4 regions of the Nonomuraea sp. bgisy101 genome follow, and region 1 is predicted to be linked to each of the others. Evidence: riboswitches for the same ligand, from Rfam matches in the RefSeq annotation. Region 1 holds a riboswitch; each other region holds the start of a gene.
What was found. A riboswitch is a leader RNA that binds a small molecule or an ion and turns the genes downstream of it on or off. The one in region 1 is predicted to bind cobalamin.

Region 1 (7,650 bases):
ATCCCTGCGTAGGGTCCTGCCCTGTGCATCCCTACGAGGACCTCATCGCGCACCTGACCAGGACGAGCCAGCTCGCCCACGGTGAGGCGGCGCGCGTGGTGGCCGAGGTGGTGGCGTACTTCTCCGAGCCCGTCGAGGAGTTCGTGCGGCGCCGCCACGGTGAGCTGAAATCCCGTGGCCTCACCAACGACGAGATCTTCCCCAGGATCGCGGCGGAACTACCCGCGCGGCGCGTGGCGGCCCCCGAGCTGTCGCTGCGCCAGCTGCGCAGGATCGTCTACGGATAGGAAGGTTGGCCCATGTGCGGAATCGTCGCTTATGTCGGCAGCAAGGATGCCGCGCCCATCCTGCTGGAGGGGCTGCAGCGCCTGGAGTACCGCGGCTACGACTCGGCCGGGGTGGTGGTGTCGAACAAGGGGCTCAAGCTGCGTAAGGTCAAGGGCCGCGTGGCCGACCTCGCCAAGGCCGTACCCGCCAGGTTCAAGGGGACGCTCGGCATCGGGCACACCCGCTGGGCCACCCACGGCGTGCCGAGCGACGAGAACGCCCATCCGCACCTGTCGTCCGACGAGCGCATCGCCGTCGTGCACAACGGCATCATCGAGAACGCCGACGAGCTGCGGGCCAGGCTCGTCGCCGAGGGCGTGGTCTTCGTCTCCGAGACCGACACCGAGGTGCTCGCGCACCTGATCGCCCGGACGGTCACCGAGACCGACACCCTGGAGGAGGCCGTCAGGAAGGCGCTCAAGAGCATCGTCGGCACCTACGGCATCGCGGTCGTCGACTCCGAGCGGCCCAAGGAGATCGTGGTCGCCCGCAACGGCAGCCCGATCGTGCTCGGTCTGGGTGAGAAGGAGATGTTCGCCGCCTCCGACGTGGCCGCCCTCGTCCGTTACACCCGCCAGGTCGTCCACCTGGAGGACGGCGAGCTGGCGGTGCTGACCGCCGACGGCTTCCACACCTTCGCCAGCGGAGGGCGCGAGACCGCCAAGGAGCCGCTGACCGTCGACTGGGACGCGGGCCACTACGACACCGGCGGCTACGAGCACTACCTGCTCAAGGAGATCTCCGAGCAGCCCGAGTCGATCGCCAGGACCCTGCGCGGCCGCCTCGACGAGCGCTTCCACATCGCCCACCTGGGCGGTCTCAACATGGACGCCCGCGAGACCCGGTCCTTCCGCCGGGTGAAGATCATCGGGTGCGGCAGCGCGTACTACTCCGGCCAGATCGGCGCGCAGCTGATCGAGGAGCTGGCCCGCATCCCCGCCGACGCCGAGCCCGCCAGCGAGTTCCGCTACCGCAATCCGGTCGTCGACCCCGACACCCTCTACGTCGCGATCAGCCAGTCGGGCGAGACCTACGACACGCTGGCGGCCGTGCAGGAGCTCAAGCGCAAGGGCGGGCGGGTCATCGGCATCGTCAACGCGGTGGGCAGTGCGATCGCCAGGGAGGTCGACGGCGGCATCTACCTGCACGCGGGCCCCGAGGTGTCGGTGGCCTCCACCAAGGCGTTCACCTCGACCGCGATCGCCTTCGCCCTGCTCGCCCTGCACTTCGGGCGGGTGCACGACCTGTCGCCGGCCGACGGCCGCCGCATCGTCGAGGGGCTGCGCGAGCTGCCGACGCAGATCGAGAAGATCCTCGAGCAGGGCGACCGCATCGCCGAGCTGGCCAAGAAGTACGCGGTGCATCCGAGCATGATGTTCGTCGGCCGGGTGCGGGGCTACCCGGTGGCCCGCGAGGGCGCGCAGAAGCTCAAGGAGATCTCCTACATCCACGCCGAGGCCTATCCGGCTAGCGAGCTCAAGCACGGGCCGCTCGCGCTGATCGGCCCCGAGCTGCCGACGGTGGCGATCGTGCCCGACGACGAGCTGCTCGACAAGAACCTCACCACGCTGGGCGAGATCAGGGCGCGTGGCGGCCAGGTCCTCATGGTCGGCCACCGCGAGCCCGACGCCAAGCTGGCCGACGACGTGATCGTGATCCCCAAGAACGAGATCGAGCTCGACCCGATCCTGCTGACGATCCCGCTGCAGCTGCTGGCCTACCACGCGGCCGTCGCGCTGGAGCGGGATGTCGACAAGCCGCGCAACCTGGCCAAGAGCGTCACCGTCGAATAGGCCCAAGGAGAGGGCCCTCAGGGCAGCAGCAGGCCCCAGTAGAGGGCCCACGGGATCATGACCGCGCCGGCCGTGACGAGCAGGCCGAGCCGTACCCGCTCGGAGCCCCGCCCGGCCGCGCGCCAGGCGCGGGCGGTCAGCACGGTGGCGACGGCGACCGTGACCACCAGTGCCTGCAGCAGCAGCCAGAGCACGGGCCTGCCCGCCAGGACGGGTCCGGGTTCGGCCAGCTTGCCACCCGTCATGACCAGGTACATCAGGTAGCCGAAGCCGCCGGCCACCACGGCCAGCCCCGCGCCCGCCAGCACTCTGGGCGCGGGGCCCGCGGCCACCGCCGTACCCCTGACCCTGCGGACGCCGGCGGCCAGCGGGTAGCCGAGGAAGGCGACCAGGAACAGCAGGAGCGCGGCGGCCTGCACGGGAGCCGACTCCCACCAGGCGGGCGGCGGCACAGGGATGGTCGCCGACGCCTGCTGCGCCTTCGTGCCCGCCTCCGGCGGGCTCGAACGGGGCGCGCGCCCGGAGGCGACGTCGGACACCCACGATCCGACCAGCTCGGGGTAGCCGGGCGTCAGCTCGGGCGCCCTGGTGACGCCGCCGTCGGGAGTGCGGTGGGCGGCGTGGTCCGCGCCGGTGAACAGGCGGAGCGTCACGTGCTCGTTGCCGCCCTCGGCCAGGGTTCTCGCCATCAGCGGAGGGCTCTCGACCGGCGGGGTCAGCAGGTCGTGCGTGCCCCAGATCGCCAGGACCGGCTGACGGACCTTCCGCAGCACGGGCAGCGGGTCGTGCCATGGCTCGGGGAACAGCCCGCCGTCGGAGATCGCCCGGTACAGCGTGGGCACCGAACGGTCGGGCAGCGAGCCCGCGACGCCGGCCTTGCGCAGGCCCGCCGAGACCGCCCACGCCTGCTGGCGCAGCGGCTGCAGGGAGTTGGCGCCGACCAGCACCACGAACGCCACGTCGGTGGAGCGTGAGGCGGCCAGCGGCACCACCCATCCGCCCTCGCTCAGCCCCCAGAGCCCGACGTGGGCCGGGTTCACGCCCGCCTGGCGGCGCAGCGCCGCCACCGCGCCGAGCGCGTCGTCGGCCAGCTGTGAATAGGAGCGCTCGAACAGCGAGTAGCCCTCGGTGCGCTTGTCGTAGACCAGCACCGCCATGCCGCGTCTGGCGAACTCCACGGCCTCGGTCATGAGCTTGGTCCTGGGCGTGCCCGCGCCGGCTCCGTGCACGAGCACGATCCCGGGGCGCGCGCCCTGCCCGCCTCTGGGGGACAGGACCGTGCCGCGCAGGGTGAGCCCGCCGCCGCCCGCGAAGCTCACTTCCGTCGTGGTCAGATCGGCCGGCACCGGTACGGCAGGCGGCGCCCCCGTCGCCGGTACGCCGGTCGTCGGCCTGGCGTGCGCCGCCGCCGGTGCGGCCAGCGCCACCAGCAGCGCCATCGCTGAGATCACTAATCTCTTCATGTTGCCGAACCTACTCTGCAGAGAGTTATCGGCAAAGACATGTCTGCAGAAATCCTTCTGGAGGACTAGGGTGCTCGTCATGAAGGATGACGAGCCGTGGGTCCTGGACGACCCGGGCAAGCTGAAGGCCCTGGCCCACCCGATGCGCCGCGCCATGCTCCGTCACCTGGGCCTGCACGGTCCCGCCACGTCCACGACGCTCGGCTCGCTGCTCGACGCCAAGACCGGCACGACCAGCTATCACCTGCGCCAGCTGGAGAAGTACGGGTTCATCGAGGAGATCCCCGAGCGGTCGGCCGGGCGTGAGCGGTGGTGGCGGAAGACGGAGACGGGAGACATCAGGCTGCCCCATCCGGCGCAGCTCGCGCCCGAGGACCGCCCGGTGCTGGCCGAGTTCCACCGGATCGGGCTCGAGGAGGACAAGGGGATCCTGCTGGAGCTCCTGCCCGCCGCCTACCAGGCCGATCCCGCGTGGGTGAAGGTCTCGCGCGCTCTCGGCCGGATGACGCTGGGCGAGCTGGAGGACTTCTTCGAGGAGTACATGCTGCTGCTGAAGAAGTACAGCCATCGTGCCGCCGACGCTCCTGAGCAGGCCCGGCCCCTGCACATCCGCCTGCTCGCCCTGCCCGCGGACCTGCCCGCCCCCGATGTGTGACTCTCCGCCTCCGACCAATAACATGGAGTAGCGGAGGGGTGGGGCGACGGGAGGGGCCTGCGCATGCGCCGTCGGGAGTTCGTCGCGAGAGCGCTGGCCGCTATGGCGGGCCTGGCCGGCTGCGGTACGGCCACGCGCCCGACCCCGAGCTTCTCCGTCGTGCCGGGAGGGGAGGCCTGGGTCCCCGTCGCGCGGGTGCTCGCGGGGCAGTTCAAACGCGACGGCGTGGCCGAGGGAGGGCCCCTGCTGACGGTGACCGGCCTGCCCGCGATCGCGGCCGCCGAGATGGCCGGGGTGAAGGAGACGGGCACCCCGCTGGCCAGGCTGGTCGGCGACGTCGAGGTCCTGGTCGTCTCCAACGCCTCCGTCTTTCGCGAGTTCGACGACTTCGCGCGGCGGCTGGTCGCCGACCCCGGCGGCACCGTGCTGGGCGGCAGGCCGCAGGGAGAGTCCGATCACCTGCTGTTCGGACTGGTCGCGCGCGGTCTCGGCGCGGACGCCAGGGTGCTCGACTACGCGGGCTACCCCACCACGGACGATGCGGCCGAGGCGCTGCTGGCGGGCAGGGTGGGCGTCGCCGCGGGCCCGCTCGGCGAGTGGCGCAAGCGCCTCGGCAAGGGGCGTCTCAGGGCGCTGGCCGTCTCCTCGGCCGAGCGGGTCGAGGACGTCGAGGCGCCGACCCTGCTGGAGTCCGGTGTCAGGGTCGACTTCGCCGACTGGTGCGCGGTGCTCGGGCCCAAGCAGATGAGCGAACGCGATCGCGCCCGGGCGGTCGAGGTGCTCGACGAGGTCGCCCGGTCCGCGCGGTGGCTGGACGCCTGCCGCGCCAGAGGGTGGAAGCCGATCCCGCTCAGCGGCGACGACTTCGCCGCGTGGCTCGGGTCCGAGGCCGGCAGGACCCGCGAAGTGCTCAAGGACCTGGGGCTGATCGACACAACTTGTTGGGGTAGTTGCGTCCGCGGCCACTAGATGTAGGATCCTGGTCGTCGCTGGTTCGCCCGAGCAGGGCGAAGCAAAAGGGAAGCCGGTGAGATGCCGGCACTGCCCCGCAGCGGTGAGCGGGAACGACCGCCGTCACGAAGCACTGGGCCCATGGCCTGGGAAGCGACGGCCAGTAGGAAGCTGACGTACGCCCGCGAGTCCGAAGACCTGCCAGCGGTGTGACCTGTCCAAGGCCTCGAGGGAGGGCCGCGGGGTCTCGCGGCGTGCCCGCGTGCTCTCGCCTGCCTTCACGGGGTGAGCTCGCGAGGAGAGAGCGTGACGCAGATCGTAGAGGTGGATCGCCGGCTGGCCATCGAGGAGGCCGCCGCCAGGGTGATCGCCGACCCGGAGAACTCCAGGGTCGCCGCCAGGCTGCTGGCCGAGCAGATCGCGGACGAGGCCGCCGCGCACGGCGTGAGGACCTTCTCCGAGTCGATCGTGGCCACCCACGCCGCGGGTCTGCTCCAGGACGGGCTGGCCGCCTTCGTGGCGGCCAACGCCGCCGCCCTCGACGCGCTGGTGGACGAGAGCGCCGACGACAGGTTCGAGTACTTCGGCCTGCGCACCGTCTACGACCGCTACCTGCTGCGCCACCCCGAGACGCGCGGCGTGCTCGAACGCCCGCAGCACTTCCTGCTGCGCGTCGCCTGCGGTCTTTCCGCCTCGGTCGCCGAGGCCGCCGAGCTGTACGCGCTGATGTCCACGCTGTCGTACCTGCCCAGCTCGCCCACGCTGTTCAACTCCGGCTCCCGCCGTCCCCAGCTCTCGTCGTGCTTCCTGCTCGACTCGCCGCGCGACGAGCTGGAAGGGATCTACGAGCGTTACGGCCAGGTCGCCAGGCTGTCGAAGTACGCCGGCGGCATCGGCATCGCGTGGACCAGGGTCCGCTCGCGCGGCTCGCTGATCCGCGGCACGAACGGCCACTCCAACGGCATCGTCCCGTGGCTGCGCACGCTCGACTCCAGCGTGGCCGCCGTCAACCAGGGCGGCCGCCGCAAGGGCGCGGCCTGCGTCTACCTGGAGACCTGGCACGCCGACATCGAGGAGTTCCTCGAACTGCGTGACAACACCGGCGAGGAGGCCCGCCGTGCCCACAACCTCAACCTCGCCAACTGGGTGCCCGACGAGTTCATGCGCCGCGTCGAGGCCGACCAGCCGTGGTCGCTGTTCGACCCCAAGCAGGTGCCGCACCTGACCGACCTGTACGGCGAGGCGTTCGACGAGGCCTACCGGGCCGCGGAGGCGGCGGGCCTGCACACCCGTCAGATCCCCGCGCGCACGCTCTACGGCCGGATGATGCGCACGCTCGCGCAGACCGGCAACGGCTGGATGACCTTCAAGGACGCCGCCAACCGCGCCTCCAACCAGACCGCGCGCCCGGAGAACGTCATCCACCTGTCCAACCTCTGCACCGAGATCCTCGAGGTGACCAGCGACGGCGAGACCGCCGTCTGCAACCTGGGCTCGATCAACCTGGCCGCCCACCTGGCGGGCGGCACCATGGACTGGGTACGGCTGCGCGCCACCGTCAGGACCGCGGTGCGCTTCCTGGACAAGACGATCGACCTGGGCTTCTACCCGACGCCCGAGGCCGAGACCGCCAACCTGCGATGGAGGCCGATCGGGCTCGGCGTGATGGGCCTGGCCGACGTGTTCTTCTCGCTGCGCCTGCCGTTCGACTCGGCCGAGGCGCTCGCGCTGTCCACGCGCATCGCCGAGGAGATCGCGCTGGCCGCCTACGACACCTCCGCCGACCTCGCCGTCGAGCGCGGGCGTCACCCCTCCTACGGCGACACCAGGGCGGCGCAGGGCGTCCTGCACCCGGACCACTACGGCGCCGGCGACTCGCCCGAGTGGACCGCCCTGCGCGCCAAGATCGACAGAACCGGGCTGCGGAACTCCCTCATGATCGCCATCGCGCCGACGGCGACGATCGCCTCGATCGCGGGCTGCTACGAGTGCATCGAGCCGCAGGTGTCGAACGTCTTCAAGCGCGAGACCCTGTCCGGCGAGTTCCTGCAGGTCAACCGGTACCTGGTCGCGGACCTGCAGCGTCTTGGGCTGTGGACGCAGGAGATGCGCGACGCGGTGAAGCGCGCGGACGGCTCGATCCAGGACATCCAGGGGATCCCGGCCGAGCTCAAGACCCTGTACAGGACGGCGTGGGAGCTGCCGCAGAAAGCGCTCATCGACCTGGCGGCGGCGCGGACGCCCTACATCGACCAGTCGCAGTCACTGAACCTCTTCATGGCGACGCCGACGATCGGCAAGCTGTCGTCGATGTACGCCTACGCGTGGAAGCAGGGGCTGAAGACCACCTACTACCTGCGCTCGCGCCCCGCCACCAGGATCGCGCAGACGACCGTGCAGGCGGCGCCCGAGCAGGCGTTCACGGTGAGCGAGGCGGTCGCGTGCTCGCTGGAGAACCCCG
Region 2 (7,650 bases), on a different contig from region 1:
CGGCGGCTGCACCATCACCACGACGTTGCCCGCCTGGAGGGCGGCGAGCACGATGTCGCCCTCGTGCACGAAGAGCTCGCCGGGCGGCGGACCCCAGTGCCGTTCCATCGCCGCGCGCAGTTCCTCGGGAAGCGTCTCGTACCAGGCGGTGTAGGAGGCGGCGGGGATGCGCACGGGGTTGGCCGCGAGCTGCTCCTCCGTCAGCCACTCCTGGTCCTGGCCGCCGGCGGCGATGAGCGCGTGGATGAGCGCGTCGCCGTCCAGCTCCGCGACGCCCGGCAGGCCCTCGCCCAGGTCGTAGCCTTCGGCGGCCAGCCTGGCCAGCAGTTTCACCGTGCTCGCCGGCGTGTCGAGGCCGACCGCGTTGCCGACGCGCGCGTGCTTGGTCGGGTAGGCCGACAGCATCACCACGAGTCGCTTCTCGGCGTTCGGGACGTGCCTGAGCCGCGCGTGCCGTACGGCGGTGCCCGCCACACGGGCGGCCCGTTCGGGGTCGGCCGCGTAGACGGTCAGCCCGTCCTCGTCCACCTCCTTGAACGAGAACGGCACCGTGATGATCCGCCCGTCGAACTCGGGGATCGCCACCTGCGAGGCCGCGTCGAGCGGCGACAGGCCGTCGTCGTTCTCCTCCCACGCCTGCCTGCTCGTGGTCAGGCAGAGTCCCTGCAGGATCGGCACGTCGAGCTCGGCCAGCGCGCCCACGTCCCACGCGGCGTCGTCGCCGCCCGCCCCCGCCGTCGCCGGCCGCGTGCCTCCCGCGGCGAGCACGGTCACCACGAGGGCGTCGGCGGTCCTCAGCGTGTCGAGCAACTCGGGCTCCGCCGTACGCAGCGAGGAGCAGAAGACCGGCAGCGCCCGGCCGCCCGCGTCCTCGATCGCGTCGCAGAGCGTCCGCACGAACCCGGTGTTGCCCGCCATGTGGTGCGCCCGGTAGTAGAGCACGCCCACGACGGGCCCCTCGGCGGGCTCCTCGGTGGGCCGCTCCCTGTCGAGAAGCCCCCAGGTCGGGGTCGGCTCGGGCGCGGCGAACCCGTGTCCCGTGAGCAGAACCGTGTCGGACAGGAAGGCGTGCAGCTCGGCCAGGTTCGACGGGCCGCCGTGGGCGAGGTAGGCGTGCGCCTCGGCGCAGACGCCGCCGCTGACCGTGGACAGCTCCATGAGCTCGGCGTCGGGCGCCTGCTCGCCGCCCAGCACGATCACGGGGCGCGGGCCCGCGAGCAGGTGGTCGAGCCCCTCCTCCCAGGCCCTGCGTCCGCCGAGCAGCCGCACCACCACCAGGTCCGCGCTCTCGACCAGCGCGGGCAGATCGTCGACCGTGAGCCTGGCGGGGTTTCCCAGCCGGTACGGCGCGCCGCTCGCCCTCGCGCTGAGCAGGTCGGTGTCGGAGGTCGACAGCAGCAGAACGGCCGTGCTCTCGGGCACAGGGAACTCCTCCCTCGGGGTCCTCGCCCCGGTCGCGGGTGTCACGAGTGCGGGAGTCTCCTGGCTCCCGGATCGACGCTCACCCCGGCCTTCCCATCCGTCTCCGGACAGTGGCCTTGCGGTGGGGTTCGCTCCCCGGTCACAGTGGCGGGACCGCGCCGGCTTCGCACCGGCTTCCTCCGTCGCCCTCGTCTGCGATCAGACTAGAGGGTTTGGAACGGGTTACCATCCTCCGCGTGGACATAACTGCGGACATTGGCGACTTTTCGGGACATGCGGGTCCCGACGCGTGCCCCGGGGCACTCCAGGTCCACACCGCCGCCGACGGCGCGCTGGCCAGGGTCCGCATCCCGGGCGGAGCGCTCTCGCCGGCCCAGCTGAGGGAGCTGGCCGCCTGCGCCGCCGAGCTCGGATCCGGCGTGATCGAGCTGACCTCCCGCGCGAACGTCCAGGTGCGCGGCCTGCGCGCGCCCGACCCCGCCGACCCGTCCAGCGTGCCGGCCTTCGCCGCCCGGATGGCCGCGGCGGGGCTGCTGCCCTCCGCCACGCACGAGCGGGTGCGCAACATCCTCGCCTCCCCCCTCGCGGGGCGCGTCCCCTCATCGCTCGCGGACGTCCGGCCGCTGGTGAGCGCACTGGATCGCGCGCTGTGCGGCACCCCCGAGCTGGCCGGGCTCTCGGGCCGCTTCCTCTTCGCGCTGGACGACGGCACCGGCGACGTGGTGTCCTGCGGCGCCGACGTGACCTTCCTCGCCACCTCGGCCTCCGGCGGCGTGCTCCTGCTCGGCGGCGTACGGCAGGGCCCGCCCGTGGACCTTGCCGGCGTGGTCCCGCTGATGCTCGCCGCCGCCTCCGCCTTCATGGAGCTGGGCGACGGCGGCGCGTGGCGTGTCAGGGACGTCCAGGACGGCCCCGCCCTGCTCGCGGCCCGCCTGTTCGGCGCCGCCCAGGAAGAGCCCGGCCAGAGCGACCAGGCAGGTGACTCCGGCCCCGCGGGTGACTCCGATCCGACCGGCCCGGCCGATCCGGCCGATCTGGCCCGCCCGGCCGATCTGGCCCGCCCGGCCGATCCGGCCCGCCCGGCCGATCCGGCGGGCCCGGCGGGCCGGGAGCGTGCAGGGGTGCGGGATGCGGGGACCTTCCGGCAGCTCGACGGCGACGTCGCCCTCGAAGTGGTGATCCCGCTCGGCCGCCTGACCGCCCACCAGGCCGCGGTCCTCGCCGACGCCGCCCCCGAGGCGCGCGTCACCCCATGGCGTACCGTCGTCCTGCCCGGCCTGGCCCCCGACGCCGTCCAGCAGGTCGCGGACCGGCTCACCGGGGCGGGCCTGGTCACCGTCCCCGGCACGCCGTGGGCCGGGCTCAGCGCCTGCACGGGCCGCCCTGGCTGCGCGAAATCCTTGGCCGACGTCCAGCTCGACGCCAGAGTCTGGGCCGAGCGGCCGGACCACGAACCTGCAGCCCGTCCCGTCCACTGGGCCGGGTGCGAGCGGCGCTGCGGCCGTCCCGCCGGAGAGGTGGTCGACGTCGTCGCCACCCCGGCCGGCTACCGGGTCGCGGGCCGTACCGAAGAAGAGGGGACATGACCGACTACATCCGCGACGGCGCGGAGATCTACCGGCGCTCGTTCGCCACCATCCGCGCGGAGAGCGACCTCGCGGGGCTGCCGGCGGACGTCGCCCAGGTGGCCGTCCGCATGATCCACGCCTGTGGCATGACCGACCTGGTCACCGACCTGGCCTACTCGCCGGGCGTGGTCGCCGTGGCGAGGGCGGCCCTGCGCGCGGGCGCGCCGATCCTGTGCGACGCCATGATGGTCGCCTCGGGCGTCACGAGGACCCGCCTGCCGAAGGACAACGAGGTGATCTGCACGCTCGGCGACCCGGGCGTGCCGGAGCTGGCCGAGCGGATGGGCACCACGCGCAGCGCGGCGGCGCTGGAGCTGTGGCGCGAGCGGCTCGACGGCGCCGTCGTCGCGGTGGGGAACGCGCCCACCGCCCTCTTCAGGCTGCTGGAGCTGGTCGAGGAGGGCGCGGGGCGTCCTGCGGCGGTGCTCGGCATCCCCGTGGGCTTCATCGGGGCGGCGGAGTCGAAGCAGGCGCTGGCGAGCAGCGGTCTGGAGTACCTGGTGGTGCACGGCCGCAGAGGCGGCAGTGCGATGGCGGCGGCCGCGGTCAACGCGATCGCGAACGAGCGGGAGTGAACGGCGTGGCGGGACGGTTGTTCGGGGTGGGACTGGGTCCCGGGGATCCCGAGCTGGTGACGGTCAAGGCGGCCAGGCTGATCGGCGAGGCGGGCGTCATCGCCTACCACAGCGCCAGGCACGGCAGGAGCATCGCACGTTCGATCGCGCTGCCGTACATGCGGGAGGGGCAGGTCGAGGAGCTGCTCAAGTACCCGCTGACCACGGAGACCACCGACCACCCCGGCGGCTACCAGGGAGCGCTCGACGACTTCTACGCCGAATGCGCGCGGCGTCTCGCTGCCCACCTGGACGAGGGCAGGGACGTGGTGGTGCTGTGCGAGGGCGACCCGCTCTTCTACGGCTCCTACATGCACATGCACAAGCGGCTCGCCCACCGCTACGAGACCGAGGTCGTGCCCGGTGTCACCTCGGTGGCGGGCGCGGCGGCCGTGCTGGGGCGCCCGCTGGTGGAGCACGAGGAGACGCTGACCGTGCTGCCGGGCACGCTCCCTGCCGACGTCATCACCGAGAAGCTGCGCAACGCCGACTCGGTGGCGGTGCTCAAGCTCGGCAGGACCTTCGAGAAGGTCCGCGACGCGCTGGCCGAGGCGGGCCGCCTCGACGAGGCGTGGTACGTCGAGCGGGCGACCACGGCGAACCAGCGGATCGAGCCGCTGAAGGACGTGGACCCGGCGAGCGTGCCGTACTTCTCGCTGGCGATGCTGCCCAGCGGCGGCGGGCGTGACGACGAGCGTCTGGAACCCGGGGTCGCGGTCGTGGGGCTCGGGCCCGCGGGCTCGCAGTGGCTCACCCCCGAGGCGCGGCACGTGCTGGCCGAGGCGACCGACCTGGTCGGCTACGGCCCCTACGTCGACAGGGTGCCGCAGCGGTCGGGCCAGATCAGGCACCGCACCGACAACAGGGTGGAGGCCGAGCGCGCCGCGCACGCGCTGGAACTGGCCCGGCAGGGCCGCAGGGTGGCGGTCGTCTCCTCCGGCGATCCAGGCGTGTTCGCGATGGCCAGCGCGGTGCTGGAGGCGGCGGAGGACTTCCCCGACGTCCCCGTGCGGATCGTGCCCGGTCTGACGGCCGCGCACGCCGTGGCGAGCAAGGCGGGCGCGCCGCTCGGGCACGACTACTGCGTGATCTCCCTGTCGGACCTGCTCAAGCCGTGGGAGATCGTCGCCGAGCGGCTGCGGGCCGCCGCCGTGGCCGACCTGGTGCTGGCGATCTACAATCCGGCCTCGCGCAGCCGTACCTGGCAGGTGGGCGCCGCCCGCGACCTGCTCATGGAGCACCGCGACCCGGCCACCCCCGTGGTGATCGGCCGCGACGTCGGCGGGCCGCAGGAGACGATCACCGTCACCACGCTCGGGGAGCTCGATCCCGCGCAGGTGGACATGCGCTGCCTGCTCATCATCGGCTCCTCCACCACGCGGGTCACGGGCGACGGCGTCGTCTACACCCCGAGGCGTTACCCGGCCTGAACCCACGCCACGGCCGCCGCCACGCTGTCCACCAGCACCGCCCCTTCGGGCAGCGGCGGCCGTCGCACGACCACCACGGGCAGGCCGAGCTCGCCGGTGGCGGTGAGTTTCGCGGTGGTCATCTCGCCGCCGCTGTCCTTGGTGACCAGGACGTCGAGGCGGTGCTCGCCGATCAGCGCCCGCTCGCCCTCGACGGTGTACGGCCCGCGCGCCAGCACCACGTGGACGTTGGAGGGCACCGGCGGCTCGGGCGGGTCGACCGACCTGGCCAGGAACCACAGGTCGGTCAGTCCTGCGAACACCGGCAGGCTCCTGCGCCCGGTCGTCAGGAACACGCGGCGGCCCAGGGAGGGCAGCACCCGCGCGGCGGCCTCCAGCGAGTCGACCAGCACCCAGTCAGGCCGCGGCGCCCAGCCGGGCCGCCGCAGCACCAGCAGCGGCACTCCCGCGGTACGGCACGCCTCGACGGCCGAGGCCGTCATCCGCCGCGCGAACGGGTGCGTGGCGTCCACCACGGCGTCGATGCCGTTGGCCGACACCCACGCGGCCAGCCCTTCCGGGCCGCCGAACCCGCCGACGTGCACGTCGCCGACCGGCAGCCTGGGCTCGCGCACCCGCCCCGCCAGTGACGACACCACGTGGACGGCGCCTTCGAGCGCCGCCGCGAGCGCCCGCGCCTCGGCCGTCCCGCCGAGGATCAGGATCCGTCGCACGCGTCCTCCATCCGGGCCGCTCCCGGCTTCCCGACAGGGCCGCCGAAGGAGACGGGGCCGCCGAGGGAAGGGACGGCCGAGCGGACCCGCCACGGCAGGGTCGTGGAAGCCGTCGTGGGGGTCGTCGTGTGGATCACAGCGGACGGCAGCGTTCGGCGGAGTAGAGGTGGCTGTCGGGGAACTGCGTGGCCGCCAGCACCCTGCCCACGACGATCACCGCGGTCCTGACCACGCCCGCCGCCTTCACCTGGTCCGCGATGTCGGCCAGCGTCCCCTTGATGACCAGTTCGTCGTCACGGCTGGCTCTTGCGACGACCGCCACGGGACAGCCGGCCCCGTAGGCGGGGATGAGCTCGTCAGCGACCTCCGCGATCCGCTGCACGGCCAGGTGCAGCACCATCGTGGCCTTGCTCGCCGACAGCGTGGCGAGGTCCTCGCCCTCGGGCATCGGCGTCGCGCGCGCCGAGGTCCTGGTCAAGATGATCGTCTGGCCGACGCCCGGCACGGTCAGCTCCCTGCCGAGCGACGCGGCCGCCGCCGCGAACGCCGGAACCCCCGGCACCACCTGGTACGGCACGCCGATCGCGTCGAGCCGCCGCATCTGCTCGGCCATCGCGCTGAAGACAGAGGGGTCGCCCGAGTGCAGCCTGGCCACGTCGAGCCCCTTGGCGTGGGCGTCGGCCAGCTCAGCGACGATCTCGTCGAGGGTGAGGTTCGCGGTGTCGACCAGCCGGGCGCCCCGCGGGCACGACTCCAGCAGCTCCTCGGGCACGAGCGAGCCCGCGTACAGGCACACGGGGGAGCTCTCGATCAGGCGCAGCCCGCGCAGCGTGACGAGGTCGGCCGCGCCGGGTCCCGCGCCGATGAAGTGGACGGTCACGCGCCGCTCTCCTTGGTCGCTGTCCAGATGGTCACCGGCATCATGGTCCGCCAGGCGGTGAAGCCGCCCACGGGGCCTGCCCTGCTGACCGAGAGGCGGACCAGGTCGCCGCCGTGCGTGCCGTACCAGGTGGTCAGGACGGACTCCGACTCCAGCGTGACCGCGTTGGCCACCAGCCTGCCGCCGGGCGGCAGGGCCCGCCAGCACGTCTCGAGCAGGCCGGGCCGGGTCGCCCCTCCGCCGACGAACACCGCGTCAGGGGCGGGCAGCCCCTTCAGCGCCTCGGGCGCCCGCCCTGTGACGATCCGCAGGGCGGGAACGCCGAGCGCGGCGGCGTTCCGCCCGATCCTGGCCGCCCGCTCGAGGTCGCTCTCGACGGCGATCGCCCTGCACGTGGGGTGGGTGCGCATCCATTCGATCGCGATGCTGCCCGCGCCCGCGCCGACGTCCCACAGCAGCTCGCCGGGCAGCGGCGCCAGGCGGGCGACGCTGACCGCGCGCACCTCCCGTTTGGTGAGCTGCCCGTCGTGCTCGAAGGCGTCGTCGGGCAGTCCTGGCACCAGCGGGCGCGGCGCCGTCCCCTTGTCGGCCGCGCACTCGGCCGCGACCACGGACAGGCCGGAGCCCGCCCGCTCCCAGGTGGCGGCCGTGCCCGTGAGGTGTGACTCGGCGGCGGAACCGAGGTCCGACAGGACGTGCATGACGCTCGCGCCGTACCCGTGCTCCCTCAGCAGTCCCGCCACGCGGGCGGGCCCGCTCGCGTCCGCCGTCAGCACCAGCAGCCGGCTCCCCGGCAGTACGGCGCGCCGCAACGCGTCGAGGGGCCTGCCCACCAGGCTGACCACGGTCGTCTCCTCGACCGGCCAGCCGAGGCGCGCGCAGGCCAGCGACAGGCTGGACGGCTGCGGCATGACGCGCAGGTTCTCCGGGCCGGCGAGCCTGGCCAGTGTCGAGCCGATCCCG
Region 3 (7,650 bases), on a different contig from region 1:
GCCACCCCCCTCCTGCCCGAGCTGATCAGCACGATCGCCGAGCACACGGGCGTCAGGGCGCCGCGCCGTACCGTCCCCGTGGGTCTGGTGCGGCGGCTGCCACGCGCGCTGACCGGCGCCGACCCCGAGACACTGTCCTTCCTGTCGGCCGACCGCTACCCGACGGACTCCGCCCACGCCTTCGCCGCCTCCGCGGGGCTGGAGATGCCGCCGGTCGCCGACGCCCTGCGCCGGTGGGCCGACGACCTGGTGGCCGCCCGTTTCGGCGCCTGGGAGCCGTGGCTCCAACCGTACGGCTTCCACCCGGTGGCGGGGAGCCGCACCTGGGTGAACGGCGAACGCCACGACCCGGCCCACGTCCTCCTGCACGGGCTGCCCATGAACGCCGACCTCTGGGCTCCCCTCGCCGCGCGGCTTCCCGGGAAGGTCCTGGCCCCCGACCTGCCCGGCCTGGGCCGTTCCTCCCCCATCCCCGCGAACGAGACGCCGGTCACATGGCTGGACGACCTGATGGGCCCCGTCCGCACCCGGCCGGTGCTGGTCGCGCACTCGCTGGCTTGCGGTCCCGCGCTCCGCTTCGCCGTCCGGCATCCGGAACGGATCAGCGGGCTCGTGCTGGTCTCCCCTGCGTTCGCGCAGGCACCGGGCCCGCGGCTCACCCGGTCGGCGGCGGCCGTCCCGATGCTGCGCCGGATGTCCGCCGCCCGGTTGGCCGGGACGCTGGGCCTGCCCGAGGGGCCCGCCGTGGCGAGCGCCGCGGCCGACCTGCGCAGGCCCGGCGTGGCGGGCCGGGTCATCGCCGCTCTTCGTACGGCCGTCGCCGAACGCGAGGAGTCGCGCCGCCTGCTCGCCAGGGTCACGGTCCCCGTGGAGATCGTCGTGGGATCCGACGATCCGCTGGTGTCCGCCGTCGGCCGTCCCGTGACGGAGATCGCGGGAGCGGGCCACTATCCGCAGCTCACCCACCCGGCCGAGGTCGCGCGCCGCCTGCTCGCGCCGTCGCCCGCCTGACCTTCCGAACGGCGGGCTCAGCCCCTCCGCCATCTGGCAGGGTCGCCTCCGCGGGCGGTGCAGCGCATCAGGGTCCCGGCCTCGCTCCTGCCGAACGCTCCCTGCGGCGAGCAGAAGGAGCCGGGACGAACACCGATCCGGAGCGCGGGGTGCGCCGGTCGCGCGGTCCTCGTGGCCTTCGGGCGCGGCGACGGGATGCGGGCCTTCTTGGCCGGCCTGGGCGAGACGGTGCTCCCGTCCCTGGCCGGCCGCTTGCCGAGCGGCCTTCCCGTCCCGGGCGTCGGGGTCAGGAACGGCGCCGGCGTGGGCGTCGCCGCGGCCGGCTCACCGGCGGGTCGCGCCGCGCCGGTGGCGGCTCCACAGCCGCTCAGGAGCAGGACGGCGATGAGCGGCGCGACTGCGCGTCGGATCGGGGGCATGCGGGTGGCCTCTCGTCGGGGGTCGCACGGAGCCCATCCCACCACAATCTCGTCACTCAATGGCGCTGAACGGTGACTTTGCGCTACGAGCCGTCCTCGGTCAGGCCCGGCGAGCCCGGCCATTCGCCGAGGCGGCAGACTTTCCCGGGTGAAGCGAATCCTCATCATCGGCATCGGCGCCGGCGACCCCGACCATCTCACCCTCCAGGCCGTCAAGGCCATCGGCAGGACCGACGCCTTCTTCATCCTCGACAAGGGCGAGGCCAAGCACGACCTGGTCGGGCTCCGCCAGGACATGATCAAGGAGCACGCCCGCGAGCCGTACCGGCTGGTGGAGGCCCGGGACCCCGAGCGGGACAGGACCACTCTCGCCTACGCCGCCGCCGTCGAGGAGTGGCGCTCGCGTCGGGCCGACCTGTACGAGGCGTTCATCCGGGACGAGCTCGGCGACGACGAGACCGGCGCGATCCTCGTCTGGGGCGACCCTGGGCTCTACGACAGCACGCTGGCCGGGATCGAGGAGGTCGTCGAGCGGGGAGGGGTCGCGTTCGAGTACGAGGTCGTCGCGGGCATCACCAGTGTGTCCGCGCTGACGGCCCGGCATCGCACCAGCCTGACGAGGGTGGCCAGGCCCGTGCACATCACGACGGGCCGCCGCCTGGCCCAGGAGGGCCCCGTCGCGGCCGACGACGTCGTCGTCATGCTCGACGCGCGCTGCGCCTTCGCCGACCTGGGTGCGGAGTACCACATCTACTGGGGTGCCTACCTCGGCACGCCGGACGAGATCCTCGTGTCGGGGCCGGTGCCCGAGGTCGCCGACCGCATCCGGGAGCTGCGGGCGCAGGCCCGCGAGCGCAAGGGCTGGATCATGGACACCTATCTGCTGCGGCGCGTCCTCCCGTCGTGACGATCGGCGGGGCGGCGTGGCTCATCAGGATCCTCCGCCCCTGCGCATGGTCAGCGCCCACTGCTCGCGGCGCGTGATCTGATCGAGCAGGACGCAGTCCCCGCACATGCCGCCGCCGGGCACCCGGTAGTAGAGGCAGCAGCTGCGCCGGACGAAGAACGGCCGGTCGGGAGCGGGCTCGACCAGCTCCCCGCTCCCGCGCAGCACGCCGAGCGCGAGCAACTCGCGACCGAGCGCGATGGCGCGTCCCGCGAGCTCGGGGCGCCCGCGGGTGAGGGTCTGGACGGCGCCTGCGAGGGCGGAGGCCGCGTTGCCCCACAGCAGCCCCGGCGCGATCTTCACGATCTCCTGGACGGCCTGGGCGAGCGGCTCCAGCAGCCCGGGCACCACGGCGCGGTACAGGGGCTCGGCGAGGGAGGTGCCCACGACCCGCCGTCCGGTCAGGCGCTGAGCTCGCAGCGGCAGCGGACCGGAGGGGGTCGGGTACCAGTGCACCTGGGACGGATCGACGTCGACGAGCAGGCCGTGCGCCACCGCCACGCCGACAACGGGCGACCACAGGCGGGCGGCCAGTCCCTGGAACAGCAGGGAGGCCGCCACCCTGGTCTCGCCGGTTCCCAGGCGTACGGCGGCGTCGTCGATCCGGTGTCTCACGGGCAGATCGGCGAGCGGCCGCCACCCCGGCCCGATCGGCCCGACTCCCATCTCGAAGAAGCCGCCGATCGTGGACACGTCGGCGACCGCTCCGGCGATCACCGCCGGCAGCACAGGCAGCCGGTACGGCACGCCGACCACCTCCCTCTCCCGGGGAGATCCGCCCCGATCCGCTGAGGAGGCGACCGCGCGAGTCTCCTGGCTCCCGGCTCGACGCTCGTCCCCGCCTTCCCACCCGACTCGGGCAGTGGCCTGCTGGGATCCGCTCACCGATCACAGTGGCGGGACCGCGCCGGACTCTCACCGGCTTCCTCGATCCGCCGTCGCCTACGCCGACCATGCTCGCACACCTGCGATCACCGGCTCGACCGGGACTCTGACAAACCGTCCCATAGCTCAGTGAAGATCGTGTTATGGTCCTGCGCCTGTGCATCCGAACAGGAAGGCGCTCGAACCATGTGGATCGCGCTCGGGGTGGTAGCCGCGGTGGTCGTCGGAGTCGCGCTGTGGTGGCGCTTCCGCGACCCGCTCAGAGGGGAGAGCTTCGACCAGTTCGAGGTCAACCGCCTTTGGGGGTGGGAACTGCGGCTCAGCGAGGAGGAAGAGATCGCGTTCATGGCGGGGCTCGGGGCCTACGACAACGAGGTGGGCTCGTTCTTCATCCACGGCGAGCACGGGGTGCTGAGCCTTTATCACCCGCCGATGCTGATCTCCATGCACCTCATGGCCGACCGCTTCAAGGCGATGGGACCCGCCGCGATGAGCGATCCTGCGGGCGCCGTACGCCACCTGTTCGGCCAGGCCGCCGCCCGCGAGAGCGTCGGGGTGCTCCACCTGCGGGAGAACTGGCTGCCCTGCGAGATCGACGGCATGGACAAGTACGGCTTCCGCGACGCCATGAGCGACGCCCTGTCGGCGCCCGGCGTGGACGGCGTCGAAGGCGGGTACGGCGAGGAGGACAGCGGCTACGGCATGGTCGTGGTGCTCGCGGGCGACACGCCGGAGTCCGTCCAGGCCATGTACGACCAGGCGAGCGACCTTTCCACGAGCGAGCCGATCCGCGATCGCCTCGACGTCGTGAAGGCGGTCCTCGAGGAGCCCGAGCCCGAGTACGTCGAGGCGCTCAACCGGGCCGACGGCGAGAAGAGCCGCTACACGAACACGCTGCTCGTCGACTACGCCAGGGTGCTCGACCGCTACGCCGCCACCCGGACGCAGATGCAGGGCGCCAAGCCCTCGGACGTGCTCGGCGCCGCCCTGAGCCGGATGCTGGCCGAGCAGGCCCCGGGCACGACCTGGACGAGGCAGCCCTCGCAGGAGGAGCAGGAGTTCGCCATGCAGATCATCGCCACTCGCGTCAGGTACTGACGTCACCCGCGGACAGGCTCAGCGGACGAAGAGGCCCCGGTCAGCGCACGAGTGCCGCCAGCTCCGCGATGGCCGCCGACTCCGCCTGGTAGATCGCGCCCACCCGCGTGCCGAGTTCGGCGAAGAGACCGGCCAGATCACCGGCGGGGGCGGACCGATCGGCCTGCGCCCTGAGCCTCCACAGCTCCTCGCCCGCCGCTGCCGCCTGGGCGCCACCGGCGCTTCCCTCGGCCAGGACGCTCTCCCTGATCGCCGCGGTCAGCTCGCGCGCCCTGGCGAACTCGGGCACCGACGCGGGAAGCGCGGCCTCCGCGAGGTCGTGCCACATCGCGTGGATCTCCCTGAACCGTCCCGCCAGCCCGGAAAGGCGCGGCTCGCCCACCAGATCCGCGGCCTCGTCCAGCGAGCCGGCGAACAGGTCGCGCAGGTTCCCGCCGTCCATGCCGACCGGCTCGACGCCTTCCCACACCGACAGCAGCGCCCCCGCCAGGCCGCGACCGTCGGCGAAGACCTTCGGCCACGCCTTGGCGTTCCTGGTGTCGGTCAGCAACCGCGCCCACTTGCGCCACGCGGGCAGCGAGAACGAGTCGGAGGCCGCGGACAGGTGGCCGGCGCAGTCTCGCAGCCCTTCTCGTGCGGCGCTCGCCAGCGCCGCCTCGTCCAAGACGGTGTCGCCGAGGACGTGCGTCACGTTCTTGTACGAACCGACCCTGGCACGCGCGGCGTCGACGCGGTCCCGCGGCACGAGCAGCGTCGCCTGGCCCCTGTCGTCGATGTACACCCCGTTCTCGTCCCGCCGGTAGGCGACCACGGGATGCCCGCCGTGCCCGTCCAGCGCGGCGGGCAGCCGCCAGTACCCGATGTGATAGCGGTCGGGAAGGATCACGCACGGCCGCCCGGCGTCCAGTTCCTCGGCGAGCCTGTCACTGGCCCCGCGGGCGCCGCCGGTGGTGTGCTCCTCGTACGGCACGCCGAGACGGGTGAGCGTCTTGTCCATCCAGCGGTTGTAGTACTGCCACTGATTGCGAAAGCCCAGGGTCACGTGCCGGGTCTGGTCGTGCTGGAACTCCCACAGGATGTAACCGGCGCCGATGCCGCCACCCGCGAGGAACACCAGCGGCTCGCTGATGGCGACGCCCTGGTTGGCGAGGATCGCGGTGATCGCCGCGCTGGAGGGGTGGTGCCCGCCGACGAACCGCCAGCCGCCGTCGGCGTGCGTCTCGGCCTTGCCGAGCAGGTGCGTGCGGGCCGTGGTGTAACTCTCGCCGGTCTTGGCCATCCGCTCACGGATGCGAGCCTTGAGCTGCTTCTTGCTGGTCATGACGACTCTCCGCGCGGCCATCGCCAGGGCCCGGCCCACGCCCGCAGCCCTTGGCGGCCGCGAAGTGTCGCGAAGCCGGTCAGACTGCCGCTCCCGAGGCTCCTGCGTCCCCTTTGCCTCCGCGGCCGGCGGGTCGCGTGGGGATCCGCTCAGGAGGTTGGGCGGGAGAGAACCGCCACGACAGCGCACTATAACCCACCCGCGCTCCGCGGACCATGCCGCTAACCGAGTATCGATCGCACGGCCTGCTCGGTCCGCCCGACCACGGCCGACCCGTCGTCGGCCGTGATGATCGGCCGCTGGATCAGCGTCGGGTTCTCGGCCAGTGCCCTGATCCACCGGTCACGGCTGCGGGAGTCGCGCGGCCAGTCGTGCAGGCCGAGGTCGGCGGCTCGCGCCTCGCCCGTCCTGGTGATGTCCCACGGTTCGAGGCCGAGCTTGACCAGCACGTCGCGGATCTCGTGCTCCTTCGGCGGATCCTCCAGGTAGCGGCGCACGGTGTAGCCGACCGCCGCGGCGTCCAGGACGGAGAGCGCGGACCGGCACTTGGAGCAGTCGGGGTTGATCCAGATTTCCATGATCTCAATGCCTTCTCTTTCAGCGACCTGCCCGGTATAGCAAGCCCCCGGGCTCCTGCGCCACACCACCGGCCTCGACACTCCTCGAGCTCCCGGTCGCCAGGGCCGGGGCGGGCCGCGCGGCCGGGCGGCGCGACATCGCCTCTTCCCAATGATCGTCGGTGAATCTAGCGTCGCAACAAGAGCCCCGTGATTCCCACCGGCAGAAAGGGGCATCGGATGTCCGATGCGGCGATCAACACCGAGTTATCCGACGAGGGCCTGGCCCGCGACGACTACGCGCTCCAGCGGGTGCCCGTCTCCGCCCGTTACGGCTGGCTGACGGTCGCGGTCCAGCGGTTCGGCATGCTGAGCGCGCTCTCGCAGTTCCTGCTCGGCGCGACGCTCGGCATGGGGATGGGCTTCTGGGACGCGGTCCTGGCGATCACGCTCGGCGCCGTCATCCTCGAGGTCGTCGCGATCGCCGTCGGCGTCGCGGGCATGCGGGAGGGCCTGTCGACGACCGTGCTCGCCAGGTGGGCCGGGTTCGGCCGCTACGGCGCGGGCGTGGTCGGCATGGTCATCGCGATCTGCCTGCTCGGCTGGTTCGGCGTCCAGTCGGCCGTTCTCGCGCAGGGCCTCGCCGCGATCCTGGGCGGCCCGCCCGTGTGGGTCTGGTCCATCCTGGCCGGGCTGGCGGTCACCGCGATCGTCGTGCACGGCTTCGCGGGGATGGCCTGGACCGCGTGGATCACCGTCCCCGCCTTCCTCGCCCTGGCAGGGTGGGCGATCGCGGTCGAGCTGTCGAAGCAGTCGCTCGGCACGCTGGCCGCCTCGGCGCCGCCCGGGCCCGTCCTGAGCCTGGCCGAGGGCGCCACCATCGTGGCGGGCGGGTTCATCGTCGGCGCGGTCATCTCCCCCGACATGTGCCGGTGGAACCGCAGCGCCGCCGACGTGGTGAAGCAGACCGTGCTCGGCATCACGCTCGGCGAGTACGTGGTGGCCCTGGTCGGCGTGCTGCTCGCGCACGCGCTGCGCACCGGCGACGTGATCGCCATCGTCACCACCACCTCCGGAGTGGTCGGCACGGTCATCCTGGTCACCGCCACCCTCAAGATCAACGACTGGAACCTGTACGCCGCCTCCCTCGGCATGACCAACACCCTGCACGTCGCCTTCGGCCGACACGCCAACAGGGCCGCCGTCACCGTCGCGCTCGGCGTCATCGGCACCGGCCTGGCCGCCGCGGGCATCCTCGACCACCTCATCGACTTCTTCGTCCTGCTCGGCGTCGCCATCCCGCCCGTCGCCGGCATCATGGTCGCCGAGTACTACGTCGTCCGCCGATGGCGGCCCGCCCTCGACGCCTCACGCGCCTCCGGCACGCTCCCGGAGTCGGCGCCGGGCTGGGCG
Region 4 (7,650 bases), on a different contig from region 1:
GCGGCGTTCGCCGTGACCAGGTCGGCGCGCAGGCCGTCCACCTCGAACGCCGCGCACACCTCCGCGATCTGCCGCAGGCGGGCGTCAGGCAACTCCACCGCCCGGAGACGGTCCCTGGCCGCCGCGATCCCCGCCGCCAGCTCCGCCTCCTGCGCCGTCCACCGCGCCGCGAACGCTCGCGGGTCGGCGTCGTGAGCCATGCGCCGCCGTACCACCTCGGCCCGTTCCGACGGCTCTCGCGACGCCCGCACCTCCACCGTCAGCCCGAACCGGTCCAGGAGCTGGGGCCGCAGCTCGCCCTCCTCCGGGTTCATGGTGCCGACCAGCAGGAATCTGGCCGCGTGCCGGACGGAGACGGCCTCCCGTTCGACGTAGCAGGTGCCGAGCGCGGCGGCGTCGAGCAGCAGGTCCACCAGGTGGTCGTGCAGGAGGTTGACCTCGTCCACGTAGAGCACGCCCCTGTGGGCGGCGGCCAGCAGGCCCGGCTCGAACGCCTTGACCCCCTCCGTGAGCGCCCGTTCCAGGTCCAGCGAGCCCACCAGCCGGTCCTCCGACGCTCCCACCGGCAGCTCCACCAGCGTCGCCGCCCTGGTCACCGCCTGCTCGCCCGGCTCGTGCGGCCCGTCGGGACACTCGGGGTCCGGCGCGGAAGGATCACACGCGAACCTGCACGCCGCCAGCACCTCCACCGGCGGCAGCTGCGCGGCCAGCGCTCTGACGATCGTGGACTTCGCCGTGCCCTTCTCGCCTCTGACGAGCACGCCGCCCACGCGGGGGGAGACGGCGTTGAGCACCAGCGCCAGCTTGAGATCGTCCAGGCCGACGACGGCGCTGAAGGGATAGGTGGCGGTCACGGTGCGGCCTTCCGGTTGACGTACCCGATCCGCCAGCCCTCCGGGGTGGCGGACAACTGCGTGAGAGAAAGAGGGGCGAGATCGAAACGCGCGGCGACGAGAGGCCCGACTCCGAGGGCGTGCCCCACCGCCGCCCGTACGGCGCCGACATCGCACACGACCATCGCGCGCAGGGCGCCCAGGCCCGCGCCGGGGGCGGGAACCTGCTCGCGCGGGTGGTCGTCAGGGACTGCGGCGTCGCGGAGTCCTTCCAGCCAGCGGACGACCCGGGCCGCCGCGTGGCTGTGGGACTCGGCGCCGTGGGGCGCCGCGCCGGGGTCGGCGAGCCAGCGCGCGAAGGACTCAGGGTCCGCCTGGGCGACGTCCTCGTACGGCAGGCCGCGCCACCTCCCGTAGTCCGGTTCGGCCAGCTCGGGCACGACCACGGGCTCGAACCCGAGCGCCGCGGCGGTCTCCTGCGCGGCCCGGCCCGGGGCGACGAACGCCGTTCCCCCGGGTCCCTCGGGGAGCGTCCCTGCCAGGAGGTGGGCGGCGTCAAGGCTTGACGGGTCGGCACGTTCCTCCCCCGTGGGGAAGCGCGCGCCACGCATGCCGACCGTCAAGGCATGCCGGACGAACAGCACTCTGGTCAGCTGACCCGTGCCTTCACGCGTTCGCCCGCCGCGGCGAACAACAGCCCGAACGCCGCCCAGAACACCAGCTGGGTGCCGAGGGAGGCGACTCTGAAGTCCCACAGCAGGGCGGCGGGGAAGCCGGTCGGCACCTCGTCGACGCGCGGGAGGAGCGCCCACGCGGCGATCACAGGCACCAGGAAGGTGGCCCCTGCCACCAGGCCCTTCGCCCACACCCCGGGCACGGTGACCCTGCGGGCGGCGGCGACGGCGATCGCGATGGAGGCGAGGCCGACGAGGACCATGACGACGTAGAGGACCGTCCTCGAGTTGATCGTTTCAGGGTCGCCCACAGCGGGGGGGTTGGCCGGATATTTCAGGAAGGGGACAAGGATGATGGCGCCGAAGGCGGCCGCCGCGGCGGCGACGGCCAGCCCGGGCTCCGACCTGGGCCCCACCCTGCCGCGCAGCCCGGCGAAGACGAGGGCGAAGACGCCGCCCACCGCCACGCCGTACAGGCCGGTTGCGAGGAAGAGCCCGGCCTTCTGCACCGGTCTGCTGACCACGGCCTCTTCGCCGTGATCGTGGGAGGCCGCCGCGCCGTCGTCGTGCCCGTGCGGCTCCGAGGGAGCGGCGGACGCGGCCGCCTCTTCGAGGGCGATGGCGGCGTCGACGCGCGGCTCACCCACGAAGAAGGCGAACGCGCCCGCGACGAGTCCGGCCAGCAGGCCCACGAGCAGGCCCCTGACCACCAGGGTTCTCACCACGGCCGTGCCTCAGTGGCAGGGCACGCCGAGCAGATGACGCCCGTCGTGCATGAGCTCGTGCAGGAACGTGCCGGTCTGCGAGATCGCGCCGTTGTCCATCAGGACGAGGTACGCGAGCAGCATCAGGACGGGCACGGCCAGCAGCCAGCGCGTGAGACGGTGGAGCGGAATAGCGGTTACGGACGTGGACAGACCACTCATGTGAAGCCTCCTCAGGGATGACGCGTCCCGCTGGTCGAGGTCGCGGCGGTCAGGTGACCTGGCTCCCGAGGGTTGTATTCCCGGATACAGTGGCGCGTCCGCACCGGCATCTCACCGGATTTCCCCTGAGTCGCCGCGAAATCTACCGGAACGTATCCCTTTCTGTGGTTCTCGTCAACATCGCCCTGTTCTTGGAGCCCATGCTTCCCGGGCGCGGAGCCTCCCGAGCCTGAACGCCGTTCCAGGATCTCCTGGCCCGCGAGGCGGACGGTTCGCCGGGTTCCGGGGGGTTCGTGAGCAAGTGGTCACGGCTATGACAACGTTGCCATTGATCTTGATAGGACCTAGGGTGACGGCGACAGCCCCCAAGGACGCCGAGGGAGACCCCGTGCCCGTTCGCCTGTTGTCCGCCGAGTCGACCGACCTTTTCGTGGGAACGGACGCGCAGCCGTACCAGGTCCTCAGGGTCACCGCCGAGCAGGGCGAGCACGACACCGGCCTGGAGGTGCGCGGTGAGGGGATCGCGGGCCACGCGATCGTGCCCGCGGGCGAGGGAACCGTCGTGGTGGAGGTTCCGCTCGAGGTGAGCGCCCCGGTGGGAAGCACGCTCCACTGCCACGTGAGCGCGGCGGGCAGCGAGATCGCCGCCGAGGTGACCGTCGAGGAGCCCGGCTGGACGATGCACATGGTGTCGCACTTCCACTACGACCCCGTCTGGTGGAACACGCAGGCGGCCTACACCAGCCCGTGGGAGCTGCTGTCGGGTGACGCGACGACCAGGCCGCTGTGGGAGCGCAACGCGTTCGCGCTGGTGGAGGCGCACCTGGCGCTGGCCGCGCGGGACCCCGACTACAAGTTCGTGCTCGCCGAGATCGACTATCTGAAGCCGTTCTTCGACATCCACCCCGAGCGCAGGGCCGACCTGCGCCGCCTCATGGCCGAGGGCAGGGTCGAGCTGATGGGCGGCACCTACAACGAGCCCAACACCAACCTGACCGGCGCCGAGACCACGATCCGCAACATCGTGTACGGCATCGGCTACCAGCGCGACATCCTCGGCGGCGAGCCCCGGACGGCGTGGCAGCTCGACGCGTTCGGCCACGACCCGCAGTTCCCCGGCTACCTGGCCGCCGCGGGCCTGACGGGCAGCGCGTGGGCACGCGGGCCCTTCCACCAGTGGGGCCCGATCAGCAAGAACTTCAGGCAGGCCAAGAACGACGCCACGCTGATGCAGTTCCCGAGCGAGTTCGAGTGGATCTCGCCGTCGGGGCTGGGGGTCGTGACGCACTACATGCCCGCGCACTACTCGGCGGGCTGGTGGATGGACTCCTCGGCGACGCTGGAGGAGGCGATGACGGCGGTCCACGAGCTGTTCGCGAGCCTCAAGCCCGTCGCGGCCACCAAGAACGTGCTGCTGCCCGTCGGCACCGACTACACCCCGCCGAACAAGTGGGTGACCGAGATCCACAGGGAGTGGGCCGCCCGCTACGTGTGGCCGAAGTTCGTCTGCGCGGTGCCGCACGACTTCTTCGAGGCGGTGAAGGCCGCGACGAGCACGTTCAGCCCGCAGACACGCGACATGAACCCCATCTACACCGGCAAGGACGTCTCGTACATCGACACCAAGCAGGCCCAGCGCGCCGCCGAGGTGGCCGCGCTCGACGCCGAGCGGCTCGCCGCGTTCGCGTCGCTGCTAGGTCTCGGCCGCTACCCGCACGCGGCGCTGGACAAGGTGTGGCGGCAGCTCGCCTACGGCGCGCACCACGACGCGATCACCGGTTCCGAGTCCGACCAGGTCTACGTCGACCTGCTCACCGGCTGGCGCGAGGCGTACGACCTGGCCGCCGACGCCCGCGACCGCGCCCTCGACGCGCTGCTGGGGCGCGTGGCCGTGGACGGCCGCTCTGTCGTCGTCACCAACACGCTCTCCTTCGCCCGCGACGGCCTGGTCAGGGTACGGCTGGAGCCGGGGCTGCGGGTGGACGCCCCCTCGGTCGTCGAGGACGGCACGCACGTCTTCCTCGCCGAGGACGTGCCCGCGCTCGGCTGGCGGGCCTACCAGGTGATCGAAGGCGACGCCGACGAGTGGCGGCCGATCGAGGGCCACACCGTCGAGAGCGGGCGCTGGCGCGTCACCGCCGACCCCGCGCGGGGCGGTGGCCTGACCTCCCTCATCAGGGACGGCCACGAGCTGCTGACCGGCCTCGGCAACGAGCTGCGACTCTACGACGAGTACCCGCAGCACCCCGACATGGGCGAGGGCCCCTGGCACCTCATCCCCACGGGCGCGATCACCGGCACCGGCACCACCACCGCCACCGTGAGAGCCGAGACCAGCCCGCTCGGCTCCCGCCTGATCGTCACCGGCGAGATCGGCGACCTGTCCTACGAGCAGGTCGTCACGCTCAGGGACGAGCGGGTCGAGTTCGCCACCCGCGTCCTCGACCACGCCGGCGCCGACCGGCTGCTCAGGGTTCGCTTCCCCGCCCAGGTGCGGGGCGCGCTGCCCGTCTCCGACGTCGCGGGCGCGGTCGTCGGACGCGGATTCGCCCTGCCGGACGTCGACAGCGCCGAGCACCCGTGGACGCTGGACAACCCCGCCAACACCTGGTTCGGCCTGTCGTCCACCGCCCGCGTCGACCTGGGCGGGGCCGGGGCCCGCGCGATCGGCGTGGCGGAGATCGTCGTCCGCTCCCACGAGGAGGCGGCCGCCGCCCGCGATCTGGTGGTGGCACTGGCCAGGGTGGGCGTGACCGCCACGACCTCCTCGGCGTCCGGCTCCAGGTACGGCTGGCTCGACGTCGACTCCAACCTGCCCGACGTGCGCATCATCCTCGGCGGCCCCGGCACCAACCCGCTGGCCGCCGAGCTGCTGTCGCGCAGCGACCCCGCCTTCCTCGACGCGCTCGAGTCGGGCGCGAGCCGGGTGTGGGTGCCCGCCGAGAAGCCGCTGGCCGAGGTGTGGCAGCCGAGCGCCGACCTGCGGGACGTGCGCGCCCTGCCCGCGCTGATCGTGACCGACCCGGCCGACCCGCTGCTGGACGGGGCGGTCATCCACGCCCTGTGCCCCGTCGGAGGCGAGGAGCTGGAGGACAGGACGGTCGCCCTCCTCACGTACGGCCTGCCGGGCTTCGCCGTCGACCCTTCGGGGGCGCTGCACCTGTCGCTGATGCGCTCGTGCACCGGCTGGCCCTCGGGCGTGTGGCTGGATCCGCCCCGCCGTACGACACCTGACGGATCGGGGTTCCAGCTACAGCACTGGACGCACGAGTTCTCCTACGCGCTGGCGGCGGGCGACGGCGACTGGCGCGCGCTCGGCCTGCCCGCGGCGGGACAGGGGTTCAGCACGCCGCTGCTGCCCCGCGTGCTCCCCGCCCAGGGCGGCGACCTGCCGCCGCTGCACTCGCTGCTGCGGGTGGACCCGCCGCGTGAGGTGCTGTTCAGCACGGTCAAGGCCACGGGTAACCCGCTCGCACACGGCGTCTCGGCGGAACAGGACGGGGTGACGATCAGGCTGACCGAGTCGACGGGCCTGGGCGCGACAGCCTCACTGCACTCGCCCGTCCTCGACCTGGACGGCCTGGTCCGCTCCGACCTGCTCGAAGGCCCCGGCACACAGGACACGCTCTCCCTGGCGGGCGCCGAGGTCGCCACCTTCGTGGCCCCCGCGCCCCTCGACCGGTCGAGCGCGGTCCTCGGCGCGACCGCCGAGATCGCCCAGCCGGTCTACAGCCGCTACTGGCTGCACAACAAGGGGCCCGCCCCGCTCGGCTACCTCCCCGTGAGCCTGGCCGCCTCCCCCGCCCTCGTCACCTCCGCGGGCCCGTTCGAGATGGACGTCGTCGTCTCCTCCCACCTCGTGGACGCGCCCCACGAGGGCGTGGTGACGCTGGAGCTGCCCGACGGCTGGACCGCCGAGCCGTCCCGGCGCGTCTTCCGCCTCGAACCGGGCGGCCACGCCCGCTTCCCGTTCACCGTCACTCCCGGCGAGGGCCAGGGTCTGCACTTCGTGACCGTCCGCACCCAGGTGGGCGGTCAGGTGATCGAGGACGCCGTCACCGTCGCGCTCGGCGACGCCCCCGAGCTGCCCGCGCCCATCGAGTCCGTGCCAGGGGACGGGGAGGCCGCGCAGGGGACCAGGGCGGACGAAGGCAGGCCGACAGGGCTGTCGGTCACCGCCGTCACCGAGGAGCTCCGCCTGCGTCCCGGTGACCGGGCCGCCCTGACCATACGCCTGGCCAACACCACCGCGGGGCCCATCCGCGGCGAGGCCCAGCTCGCCTCCCCGTGGGGCACGTGGGAGCTGCTCCCCTCCGTCGTCCAAGGCTTCGAGGTGGCCCCGGGCGCGGAGGTGGACGTCTCCTTCCCCGTCTCGGTCCCGCCCGACGCCCCCGAGGTCCGCTCCTGGGCGCTGGCCAAGATCATGTGGTACGGCAGATGCCAGTACACGCCCGCCGTCCGCGTGGAGGTCGCGCGATGACCCATTCCCACCCCGCTCACGTCCACGGGGCCGTGATCGGAACGGTCGACGGGCACGCCGTCCCCCGCGACCTCCTGGACGCCCGCCTGCGCGGCCTGCGGGAAGGGCCGCTCAGCGCCGCCCTGCCCGCGCCCGGCAGCTCCGAGGACAGGCAGATGGCCCGCTGGGTGACGCAGGTCATCCTGACGGAGGTGCTGTGCGAGCACGAGGCGCTTGCCAGGGGTCTCGCGCCGCTCGAAGGCCCGGCGCTCGACCGCCTCGCCGCCGTCGAGCTGGGCTCCATCAACGCCTCCGCCTACAACGGCAGCCCGTGGGTCCGCGCCGTCCACCGTTCCGTGACCGCGTCGGCGCGCGTCCCCGCCGCGTGGTCGCCGCCGCCGCGGGACCCCGCCCCGCCCCTCCATCTGGTACGGCACGGGCTCTACGCCGACGAGCGCGCCGCCGCCGACGCCACCCCCGACGACCTGGAGCCGCTCGGGGCGATCTCCCTCGACACGCTGCCCTCCGCGATCGCGGCCGCGTTGCGGAGCCTGCCGTACGGGACACAGGCCGGGCCGGTCAGGGACCCGCTCGGCTGGCACGTGGCCATCGCCCGTCCCGCCCCCGCTTCCGCCCCTGCCGCCGGTCTCGCCGCGGCTTCCGCCCCCGCTCCCGACGTCGCTCCCGTGCCCGCCCCGGCTTCCGCTTCCGTGCCCGCTTCTGTGCCCGCTTCTGTGCCCGCTTCTGTGCCCGCCTCC

Region 2: linked by a shared signal. The riboswitch ahead of cobN (cobaltochelatase subunit CobN) and the one ahead of AC3EO4_RS39515 (ribonucleoside-diphosphate reductase subunit alpha) in region 1 are both predicted to bind cobalamin.
Region 3: linked by a shared signal. The riboswitch ahead of AC3EO4_RS44635 ((2Fe-2S)-binding protein) and the one ahead of AC3EO4_RS39515 (ribonucleoside-diphosphate reductase subunit alpha) in region 1 are both predicted to bind cobalamin.
Region 4: linked by a shared signal. The riboswitch ahead of AC3EO4_RS04425 (CbtB domain-containing protein) and the one ahead of AC3EO4_RS39515 (ribonucleoside-diphosphate reductase subunit alpha) in region 1 are both predicted to bind cobalamin.

What each region holds. Positions count from the first base shown of each region.
Region 1 is NZ_JBYITD010000027.1:127,739-135,388, forward strand. Features, by position in the region: gene AC3EO4_RS39490 (hypothetical protein) at 24-287, shown strand; gene glmS (glutamine--fructose-6-phosphate transaminase (isomerizing)) at 300-2,120, shown strand; gene AC3EO4_RS39500 (alpha/beta hydrolase family protein) at 2,138-3,583, opposite strand; gene AC3EO4_RS39505 (ArsR/SmtB family transcription factor) at 3,663-4,238, shown strand; gene AC3EO4_RS39510 (Bug family tripartite tricarboxylate transporter substrate binding protein) at 4,302-5,207, shown strand; cobalamin riboswitch at 5,212-5,409, shown strand; gene AC3EO4_RS39515 (ribonucleoside-diphosphate reductase subunit alpha) at 5,496-7,650, shown strand, end outside.
Region 2 is NZ_JBYITD010000002.1:188,313-195,962, forward strand. Features, by position in the region: gene cobN (cobaltochelatase subunit CobN) at 1-1,422, opposite strand, end outside; cobalamin riboswitch at 1,461-1,651, opposite strand; gene cobG (precorrin-3B synthase) at 1,659-3,008, shown strand; gene AC3EO4_RS04465 (precorrin-8X methylmutase) at 3,005-3,625, shown strand; gene AC3EO4_RS04470 (precorrin-2 C(20)-methyltransferase) at 3,631-5,094, shown strand; gene AC3EO4_RS04475 (cobalt-precorrin-6A reductase) at 5,082-5,807, opposite strand; gene cobM (precorrin-4 C(11)-methyltransferase) at 5,941-6,687, opposite strand; gene cbiE (precorrin-6y C5,15-methyltransferase (decarboxylating) subunit CbiE) at 6,684-7,650, opposite strand, start outside.
Region 3 is NZ_JBYITD010000035.1:85,593-93,242, reverse strand. Features, by position in the region: gene AC3EO4_RS44650 (alpha/beta fold hydrolase) at 1-1,011, shown strand, start outside; gene AC3EO4_RS44645 (hypothetical protein) at 1,029-1,430, opposite strand; gene cobF (precorrin-6A synthase (deacetylating)) at 1,579-2,337, shown strand; gene AC3EO4_RS44635 ((2Fe-2S)-binding protein) at 2,362-3,123, opposite strand; cobalamin riboswitch at 3,165-3,350, opposite strand; gene AC3EO4_RS44630 (hypothetical protein) at 3,448-4,359, shown strand; gene AC3EO4_RS44625 (BtrH N-terminal domain-containing protein) at 4,400-5,680, opposite strand; gene AC3EO4_RS44620 (arsenate reductase family protein) at 5,902-6,258, opposite strand; gene AC3EO4_RS44615 (purine-cytosine permease family protein) at 6,478-7,650, shown strand, end outside.
Region 4 is NZ_JBYITD010000002.1:175,188-182,837, reverse strand. Features, by position in the region: gene AC3EO4_RS04440 (VWA domain-containing protein) at 1-854, opposite strand, end outside; gene AC3EO4_RS04435 (histidine phosphatase family protein) at 851-1,477, opposite strand; gene AC3EO4_RS04430 (CbtA family protein) at 1,483-2,232, opposite strand; gene AC3EO4_RS04425 (CbtB domain-containing protein) at 2,242-2,433, opposite strand; cobalamin riboswitch at 2,465-2,594, opposite strand; gene AC3EO4_RS04420 (glycoside hydrolase family 38 N-terminal domain-containing protein) at 2,783-6,913, shown strand; gene AC3EO4_RS04415 (DUF7158 domain-containing protein) at 6,910-7,650, shown strand, end outside.